Regions from separate parts of the Rhizobacter sp. P1_G5 genome, predicted to be linked through region 1. Evidence: predicted binding sites of a transcription regulator. Region 1 holds the regulator's gene; each other region holds the start of a gene.
What was found. The regulator sigma-54, encoded in region 1, starts transcription at its own class of promoters, with help from an activator protein. The targets are predictions, from matches to a motif close to TGGCANGNAANCTGCTTT.

Region 1 (2,197 bases):
ACGCGCAGCGTGTGTTCGGGCGTGATCCACTGCTGCCAGTCGACGCCGCGCGCGAGCTCGTACAGGTCGTGCTCGTCGCGGTACGGCCCCTCGGCCACCTCGGCCAGCACGCGCTGCGCGAGCCGGCATTCGAGGTTCAGCGTCATCACGTCCTGCGGGTCGCCGTCGAGCGCGACGCCGCCGCGGCCGGCGTGCACCTGCGCGGTCGGCAGGATGCGCAGCACCTCTTCTTCGAGGAGCGCTTCAACGCCCGCGGCACAGGGCAGGAACAGGGGGAGGGCGCACATCGGGATTCAGTTCAGAGGGATTTGCGGAGGTTCGCGGGCGCGATCTTCAGCGCTTCGCGGTACTTCGCGACGGTGCGGCGCGCGACCTGGATGCCCTGCTCCTCCAGCATGTGGCTGAGCTGGCTGTCCGACAGCGGCTTGGCCGCGTCCTCGGCGCTGACCAGCTGCTTGATCAGCGCGCGCACCGCGGTGCTCGACGCATTGCCGCCGGCCTCGGTGTTCAGCGACGAGCCGAAGAAGTACTTCAGCTCGAAGGTGCCGAACATCGTGGCCATGTACTTGGCCGTCGTCACGCGCGAGATGGTCGATTCGTGCAGGCCGAGCTCGTCGGCGATCTCGCGCAGCACCAGCGGCTTCATCGCGATCTCGCCGTGCGTGAAGAAGCTCTTCTGCCGCTCGACGATCGCCTGCGAGACGCGCTGGATGGTGTCGAAGCGCTGCTGGATGTTCTTCATGAACCAGCGCGCCTCCTGCAGCCGCGAGCTCAGCGCGCTGCCGCCGGCCCCGCCCGAGCCGCGGCCCTGGCGGATCGCCTGCGCGTAGAGGTCGTTGATGCGCAGCTTGGGCATCACGTCGGGGTTCAGCACGACCTTCCAGTTGCGGCCGGACTTCTGCACGATCACGTCGGGCACGATGATGTTGGCCTCGGCACGCGCGAACGGGCGGCCCGGCTTCGGCTCCAGCGCGACGATCAGCGTCTGCGCTTCCTTGATCAGCTCCTCGTCGGCGCCGGTCGCGGCCATCAGCTTCTTCATGTCGCGCCGGGCCAGCAGGTCCAGGTGCTGCTTGCAGATGATGATCGCGATCATCTGCGCCTCGCAGCGCTCCTGCGCGCGCAGCTGCAGCGTCAGGCATTCGCCGAGGTTGCGGGCGCCGACGCCGAGCGGCTCCATGTTCTGCAGCCACTTCAGCGCGCACTGCAGGCGCTCGAGGATCTCCTCCTGCTGCTCGGGGTCGCCTGCCAGCTCGGCGGCGATCTCCTCGAGCGGGTCGGCCAGGTAGCCGTCGTCGTCGAGCGATTCGATCAGCACGGTGATCGCGATCGCATCTTCGGCACTGACGCGCATGCCGAGCAGCTGCTCGCGCAGGTGATCCTGCAGGCTGGGGGCCTGCGGGTTGCGGTCCTGGCCGTCGAAGTCGTCGTCGGGGTTGCTGCCGCTGCCGGCCGCGCTGGGCGTCTCGCGGATGCCGTCGAAATCGTCGCGCTCGGTGCCGTTCTCCCAGTCCTCGCGCTCGGTCGCGCCGAACTCGGCGCTGTCGACGCCGGCGGACTCATCGGGCGCGGTCTCGGCGGACGACTCGCTCGCGGTGCTGCTGTCGGCCTCGCGCTCGGCATTGCGCTCCGAGGTCGTCAGCCGTTCGGTCAGGGGCTCGGACGGGGCCGCCTCCTCCAGCTCGGCCTCGAGGAAGGGGTTCTGCTCCAGCATCTGCTCGACTTCCTGGTGGAGTTCGAGCGTGGAGAGCTGCAGCAGCCGGATGGACTGCTGCAACTGCGGCGTCAAGGCCAGATGCTGCGACAGGCGGACCTGAAGGGAGGGCTTCATGTGTCAGCCCTCACATGCGGAAGTGTTCGCCGAGGTAGACCTTTCGCACATCGGCGTTGTCGACGATCTCGGCCGGCGTGCCCTCGGTGAGCACACGCCCCTCGCTGATGATGTACGCGCGGTCGCAGATGCCCAGCGTCTCGCGCACGTTGTGGTCGGTGATCAGCACCCCGATGCCACGGCTCTTCAGGAACCCGATGATGCGCTGGATCTCGATCACCGCGATCGGGTCGACGCCGGCGAACGGCTCGTCCAGCAGGATGAAGCGCGGCTGCGTGGCCAGTGCCCGGGCGATCTCGACGCGGCGGCGCTCGCCGCCCGACAGCGCCGGTGCCGGGCTGTCGCGCAGCTTCTCGATGCTCAGGT
Region 2 (2,197 bases), on a different contig from region 1:
CATCAAGGTGCTGAACGGGGCGGCGGCGGGGCGCGAGGTCGCGCTCACCAAGGTGGTCACCACCGTCGGCAAGCCCGGCGTGCAGGTCGCCTCGATCACGAAGCGCCCGGGCGGTTATGTGTTCGCCCACGTCGAGGGCGCCACGCGCCCGACGATCAACGGCAACCCGCTGGCCAGCGACACGCTGCCGCTGAAGAACGGCGACGTGATCGAACTCGCCGGCACGCAGATGCAGTTCGTGCAGGCCTGACGGGCTCGGCACCCGGCGAGATTTTCTGTAGCCCGGCCGGCGTGAAGCAATTCACGTCGATCCCGAATGCCGGGTGTCGAGGTGTTCAAGGCGGGCCGAATCGCGGCTTCGCACCTTGCATCACCGGGCGGTCGCGGTCAGCATTCAGCGTTCTGTCCTGCTGGCGTGCGTGTGCCGCGCGCCTCCTGCCACCGCCATGAAAATCCGCGTCCTCGGGTGCTCCGGGGCCATTGCCGCAGGCAGCCGGACCACCGCCTTCCTGGTTGATCACGATGTGCTCGTCGATGCGGGCACCGGCGTGGGTGACCTGTCGCTCGACGAGCTCGCGCAGATCGACCACATCCTGATCAGCCACTCGCACCTCGATCACATCCTGTCGATCGGGCTGCTGGCCGACAGCGTGATGCGCCGGCGCATGGCCGCCGGCCGGCCGCCGATCCAGGTGCATGCGCTGCCGCAGACGCTGGAGGCGCTGCGCCAGCACATCTTCAATGGCGTGATCTGGCCTGACTTCACGCGGCTGCCCAGCCGCGAACAGCCGGTGCTGCAGCTGCGCCCGTTCGAGGTCGGCCAGCAATTGATGCTCGGCGGCAAGACGTTCGAGGTGCTGAGTGCGGCCCACACGGTGCCGGCGGTCGGCTTCGGGCTGAAGGGCGTCGACGGCTGGTGGATCTACACCGGCGACACCGGGCCGAATCCGCTACTGTGGGAGCGGCTGTCTGAAATGACGGTGGCGCACCTGGTGATCGAAACCGCGTTCAGCGATGACGAGCGCCAGCTGGCGCGCATCAGCCGGCACCTGTGCCCGGCGGCGCTGGGCCACGAACTCGGGTCGCTGAAGGGCAGCGTCACTGTGCACATCACGCACATCAAGCCGGGCGAGGTCGACTCGGTGATGCAGGAAGTTGCCAACCTCGTCACGCCGCATCGCATCGCGGCACTGCAGGCGGGTCAGATGATCGAGTTGGCCTGAATCATCTGACAACGGATTTCGCGGGGCCGGTGACAACTTCGGAGTGACGCTTTTCGTCAATCCAGAACCGGGGCAGTAGGCGATTGGTGCGGGCGGTGACCGCCCGTGTCAGAACTGCGGGCGAAATTCACATCAAAACTAGGGATTGAGCTTGGCACGAGGACTGCATCTTGTCTGGCGTGTCCCACCCGTTCCCATCTCAGGAGCTCTACACCATGAAGCGCGTTCAACAAGGTTTCACCCTCATCGAACTGATGATCGTCGTTGCGATCATCGGTATCCTGGCTGCCGTCGCTCTGCCGGCTTACCAGGACTACACCATCCGTGCCAAGAACTCGGAAGTCATCCTGGCTGCGTCGGCTTGCCGCACCACGATCACTGAAGTGTTCCAGTCGGGCAGCTCCGTTCCCCAAGCTGCCAACAGCTGGGGCTGCGAGGCGAGCACCGCCACGTCGCAATACGTTGCCTCGATTTCGACGGCAGCCACCACCGGCGTGATCACCGTGACCAGCCAAGGCATCAAGAACATGGCCAACGGCGCCATGGGCGGCAAGGTCACCCTGATCCCCTACAAGGACGCTGCCACCACCGCTCCGACGGCTGGCGACTCCGTGTACCGCTGGGTTTGCGGCGGCACGGGCACCGACATCCTGGCGAAGTTCCTGCCGGGTTCGTGCCGCGGCTGATCCGCTTAGCTGATTTTTCAGCAGACAATGGCGGCCCTCGGGCCGCCATTTTCATTTTCTGAGCCCGCTCCAGCGCACCCGATGCTCGAACTGCTGTCCCTGCTGGCCCTGGTGGCCGCCTGGCTGGTCCCGGATCACTACCCGCCTTGGACTTCGTTCTACAACGAGGTCTGTGCGGTGATCGCATTGTTCGCCCTCGCGCTGGACGCCGGCCGCGGCTGGTTGCGTGAACGCCTGCCGATCGTGTTCTGGTTCGTCGGTGCGGTGGCGCTCATCCCACCCGTGCAG
Region 3 (2,197 bases), on a different contig from region 1:
TCGCGCAGCGCCTCGAGCGCGGCGCGCGGGAACTCGGGCAGCTCGTCGAGGAACAGCACGCCGTGGTGCGCGAGCGAGATCTCGCCCGGCCGCGGCGGCGACCCGCCGCCCACCAGCGCCACCGCCGACGCACCGTGGTGCGGGCTGCGCAGCACCCGCTGCCGCCAGCGCTCGGCGCGGAAGCTGCCGCTGATGCTGAGCACCGCGGCCGACTCGAGCGCCTCCTGTGCCGTCAGCGGCGGCAGCAGCCCGGCGAAGCGCTGCGCCAGCATCGACTTGCCGGTGCCCGGCGGGCCGACCATCAGCAGGCTGTGGCCGCCGATCGCGGCGATCTCGAGCGCACGCTTCGCGCCGCTCTGGCCCTTCACGTCGCGCAGGTCGGGCAGCGCCGCCGGCGTGCCGGGGCGCGGTGGCAGTGCGCGCGGCAGCGGCTCGCGCGGCGTGGGGTCGTCGGGGTCGTCCGGGCGCAGCGCCTGCACCAGCTCGAGCAGGTGCTTCGCGCCGTGGATCTCGATGCCGGCCACCAGCGCGGCCTCTTCGGCATTCGCGGCCGGCAGCACCAGCGCGCGTGCCGGTGTGCTCTGCGTCTGCAGCGCGAGCGCCATTGCCAGCGCGCCGCGCACCGGCCGCAGGTCACCGGCCAGCGACAACTCGCCGGCGAACTCGAAGCGCGCGAGGCGTTGCAGGTCCAGCCCGCCCTGCGCCGCGACGATGCCCAGCGCGATCGGCAGGTCGAAGCGGCCCGACTCCTTCGGCAGGTCGGCCGGCGCCAGGTTCACGGTGATGCGCTTGTTGTGCGGGAAGGCCAGGCCGCTGTTCTGCAGCGCGGCGCGCACCCGCTCGCGCGCCTCTTTCACCTCGGTGTCGGCCAGCCCGACCAGCGTGAAGTTCGGCAGGCCGTTGGCCAGGTGCACCTCGACGGTGACCTCGGGTGCCGCCAGGCCATCGAGGGCCCGGCTGTGGACGACGGCCAATGTCATGCGCTTTCCCCGCTTCGCAGATGAGAGGGGCGCGATTCTGCCCAGGGAGGGGATCCTCCGACACGGGGCATCTGTACCGGTCGCCGGCCCGGCCACTGAATTGCACCAGAAGCGGGCAATCGGGTGCATGCTGTGTCAATCGGCACCGCGGAGGTGCGTTTTCCGCAGCGCAGCCTCGTGAAAGCTGCCGAATGAGCCCCGATGGGGCGCGCACGCCCCAAAAAGTCCATGGCACAAAAGCTGCACAGAGGCCCCGGCCCCCTCAGTTTCAAACGCCTGGAGAAATCTGCATGAAGAAGATCGTGATCCTTTCGGCCCTGGCATCGCTGTTCGCCGTGTCGGTCCATGCCGAAGACGCCGCGCCGGCCGTGGCCACCAACTTCAGCCTGACCACGAACTACAAGTACCGTGGCCAGGACCAGGGCAACAACAAGCCGGCCGTGCAGGGCGGCTTCGACTACGCGAACAGCGGCTTCTACGTCGGCAACTGGAACTCGAGCATCGGGTTCACCAATTCCGGCATCGAGATGGACTTCTACGGCGGCTACAAGGGCGAGATCGCGAAGGACATCGGCTTCGATGTCGGCGTGCTGCAGTACTACTACTCGCAGAAGGACAAGGTCGTCGACTTCAACACCACCGAGCTCTATGGCGCGCTGAGCTACGGCCCGGTGTCGCTGAAGTACTCGACCACGGTGTCGAAGGACTACTTCGGCCTCGGCGAATCGGCCGGCCTGCTGCTGGGCCAGCCGGCACCCAAGGGCCGCAACACCGGCTACCTCGACCTGTCGGGCAACTTCGAGGTCGCCAAGGGCGTGACGCTGAACGCCCACATGGGCTTCACGCGCCTGTCGAGTGAACTGAAGGACGTCGGCTACGAGAACTACGCCGACTACAAGTTCGGCGCGACGATGGACCTCGGATCGGGCTTCTCGGCGGGCGCGGCGATCGTCGGCGCGACCAAGAAGGACTTCTATGGCGACATCAACAAGGCGCGCGCCATCCTGACGATCACCAAGTCGATGTGAGCCCGCGCCTGCGCGAGCCCCACCCATTCATTGCCAACAGGAGCATTCCATGAAGATGGTGACTGCCATCGTCAAGCCCTTCAAGCTCGACGAAGTGCGTGAAGCCTTGAGCGCCATCGGCGTCCAGGGCATCACGGTGACCGAGGTCAAGGGCTTCGGCCGCCAGAAGGGCCACACCGAGCTGTACCG
Region 4 (2,197 bases), on a different contig from region 1:
CGAGCGGCTCGAACGGCACCGGCACCAGCTTGCAGCCGCGTTCGCGCAGATGCGCCAGCGCGGCCTCGAAGGCGTCGCGCGCCTGCGCATCGCCGAAGAACTCCAGCGTGTCGGGCACGCCGACCGCGAGGTCCGGCAACGCGTCCAGCCGCAGCCGCGGTGGCAACGCCGTGCGGCTGAACGGATCCTGCGGGTCCGGCCCGGCGGCCTGGCTCGCAACCGCCCACGCGTCTTCCGGCGTCAGCGCGAACACCGAGATGCAGTCGAGGCTGCGGCAGGCCGGCACCACGCCGGTCGACGGCAGCCAGCCCTTGGTCGGTTTCAACCCGCTGATGTGGCAGAAGCCGGCCGGCACCCGGCCCGAGCCCGCCGTGTCGGTGCCGAGCGCGAACGGCACCTGGCCGGTCGCGACCACGTAGGCCGAGCCGGAACTGGAACCGCCGCTCACATGGGCTGCATCGAACGGGTTCGGCACCGCGCCGTACGGCGATCGCGTGCCGACCAGGCCGGTCGCGAACTGGTCGAGGTTGGTCTTGCCGACGGGAATCGCGCCGGCATCCACGAGGCGTTGCACCGCGGTCGCATGCTGCGCGGCCGGGCCGCTTGCGAAGCCCGGGCAGGCGGCGGTGGTCGGCAGCCCGGCCACGTCGATGTTGTCCTTCACCGCGAACGGCAGGCCGAAGAGGGGCAGCCGCTCCCACAGCGCCGCGCCTTCGCCGCGCGTGCGGGCATCGCAGGCCTCGGCCTCGGCCAGCAGTTCCTCCTCGGGCCGCAGCGCGATCCAGGCCGAGGCCGCATGCCGTGCACGCTCGTGCAGCACGCGCTCCATCAGGCGGCGCACCGTCAGGGTGCCTTCGCGCAGCGCCTGCTGCAGTTCACGCAAGGTCCGGGGCTCGAGGGACATGGGATCGGGCTCCACAAATCAGTGAATGCGATCTTGTATGCAAGTTGCGAGCCATGGTTTTCCCTCATGTTGCGTGGGTGCCGATACGCTCCTTCGGGGGTGTTTCAACGCCGCCAGGGATGGATGCATGAACGTACACTTTTCGACTCACTCACAGCAGTACGGCCACGCATGAAGGCGGTCTCCAAGAAGGTCAGCAAGACCCCACCCCCCAAGCCGGTGCGCAAGCGTGCCGCTGCGTCGGCGGCGCCCGCGGTGGCCCCCGTCACCGACACGGCGGTGACGCTGCAGATGGTGGCCGAGCTGGCGGGCGTGTCGTCGAGCACGGTCTCGCGCATCCTGAACGGCAGCGCGAAGGTGAGCCCGGCCAAGCAGCAGGCGGTCGATGCCGCGATCGCGCAACTGGGCTTCATGCCGAACCCGGTGGCGCGCGGCCTGGCCGGCGGGCGCACGCTGAGCATCGGCGTGGTCACGCAGTCGATCGACAGCCCGTTCTACGGCGAAGGCCTGCGCGGCATCGAGGCGGTGCTGGGCGCGGCCGGCTACATGCCGCTGTTCGCGAGCGGCCACTGGACGGTGGTCGACGAGAAGAAGTGCATCGACCTGCTGCTGTCGCGGCGCGTCGACGGCATGATCGTCTTCACCGGCCGGCTGCCGGACGAGACGCTGATGGAGGTGGCGCGGCGCGTGCCGACGGTGGTGACCGGGCGCAAGCTCTCGGGCCCCGGCCTGTTCAGCCTGAACTTCGCGAACGTCGAAGGCGCGCGCATGGCGACGCGGCACCTGATCGAGCTGGGCCACCGGCGMATCGTGCACATCCTCGGCCCGCGCGACCATGCCGATGCGCGCGAGCGCAAGGAAGGCTACCGCCGTGCGCTGAAGGAGGCCGGCATCGCGTACGACCCTGCCCTGGTGGTGCAGGGCGATTTCAGCGAGGCGGGCGGGCTGAAGGCGATCAGCCACCTGATGGAGTCGCGCACCGACTTCAGCGCGATCTTCGCGGCCAACGACCAGACGGCGTATGGCGCGGCGCTCGGCCTGTACCGGCGCAACCTGCGCGTGCCCGACGACGTGTCGGTGGTCGGCTTCGACGACCTGCCGGGCTCGCAGTATTCGATCCCGCCGCTGACCACGATCCGCCAGCCGGTGTACCAGCTCGGCGAGCTTGGCGCGCAGGCCGTGCTGGCGATGCTGCGCGGCGAGGTGCCGGACGGCGCGCTGCCGCCGCCGCTGCTCGTGACGCGGGAATCGACGCGGCCGTTGAAGCGCTGAGGCGCTTGCCACCAGAGCTTC

Region 2: a site for sigma-54 is predicted at 1,376-1,393, ahead of AC1D12_RS02730 (pilin). Genes of this name have one in related genera too.
Region 3: a site for sigma-54 is predicted at 1,210-1,227, ahead of AC1D12_RS01470 (TorF family putative porin). Genes of this name have one in related genera too.
Region 4: a site for sigma-54 is predicted at 941-958, ahead of atzF (allophanate hydrolase). Genes of this name have one in related genera too.

Annotation. Positions count from the first base shown of each region.
Region 1 is NZ_JBFUCB010000116.1:8,507-10,703, forward strand. Features, by position in the region: gene AC1D12_RS11070 (THUMP domain-containing class I SAM-dependent RNA methyltransferase) at 1-287, opposite strand, end outside; gene AC1D12_RS11075 (RNA polymerase factor sigma-54) at 299-1,831, opposite strand; gene lptB (LPS export ABC transporter ATP-binding protein) at 1,842-2,197, opposite strand, start outside.
Region 2 is NZ_JBFUCB010000018.1:3,871-6,067, reverse strand. Features, by position in the region: gene AC1D12_RS02740 (FHA domain-containing protein) at 1-250, shown strand, start outside; gene AC1D12_RS02735 (MBL fold metallo-hydrolase) at 447-1,223, shown strand; gene AC1D12_RS02730 (pilin) at 1,439-1,909, shown strand; gene AC1D12_RS02725 (PglL family O-oligosaccharyltransferase) at 1,991-2,197, shown strand, end outside.
Region 3 is NZ_JBFUCB010000008.1:19,042-21,238, reverse strand. Features, by position in the region: gene AC1D12_RS01475 (YifB family Mg chelatase-like AAA ATPase) at 1-980, opposite strand, end outside; gene AC1D12_RS01470 (TorF family putative porin) at 1,271-2,008, shown strand; gene AC1D12_RS01465 (P-II family nitrogen regulator) at 2,058-2,197, shown strand, end outside.
Region 4 is NZ_JBFUCB010000277.1:457-2,653, reverse strand. Features, by position in the region: gene atzF (allophanate hydrolase) at 1-904, opposite strand, end outside; gene AC1D12_RS18735 (LacI family DNA-binding transcriptional regulator) at 1,076-2,176, shown strand.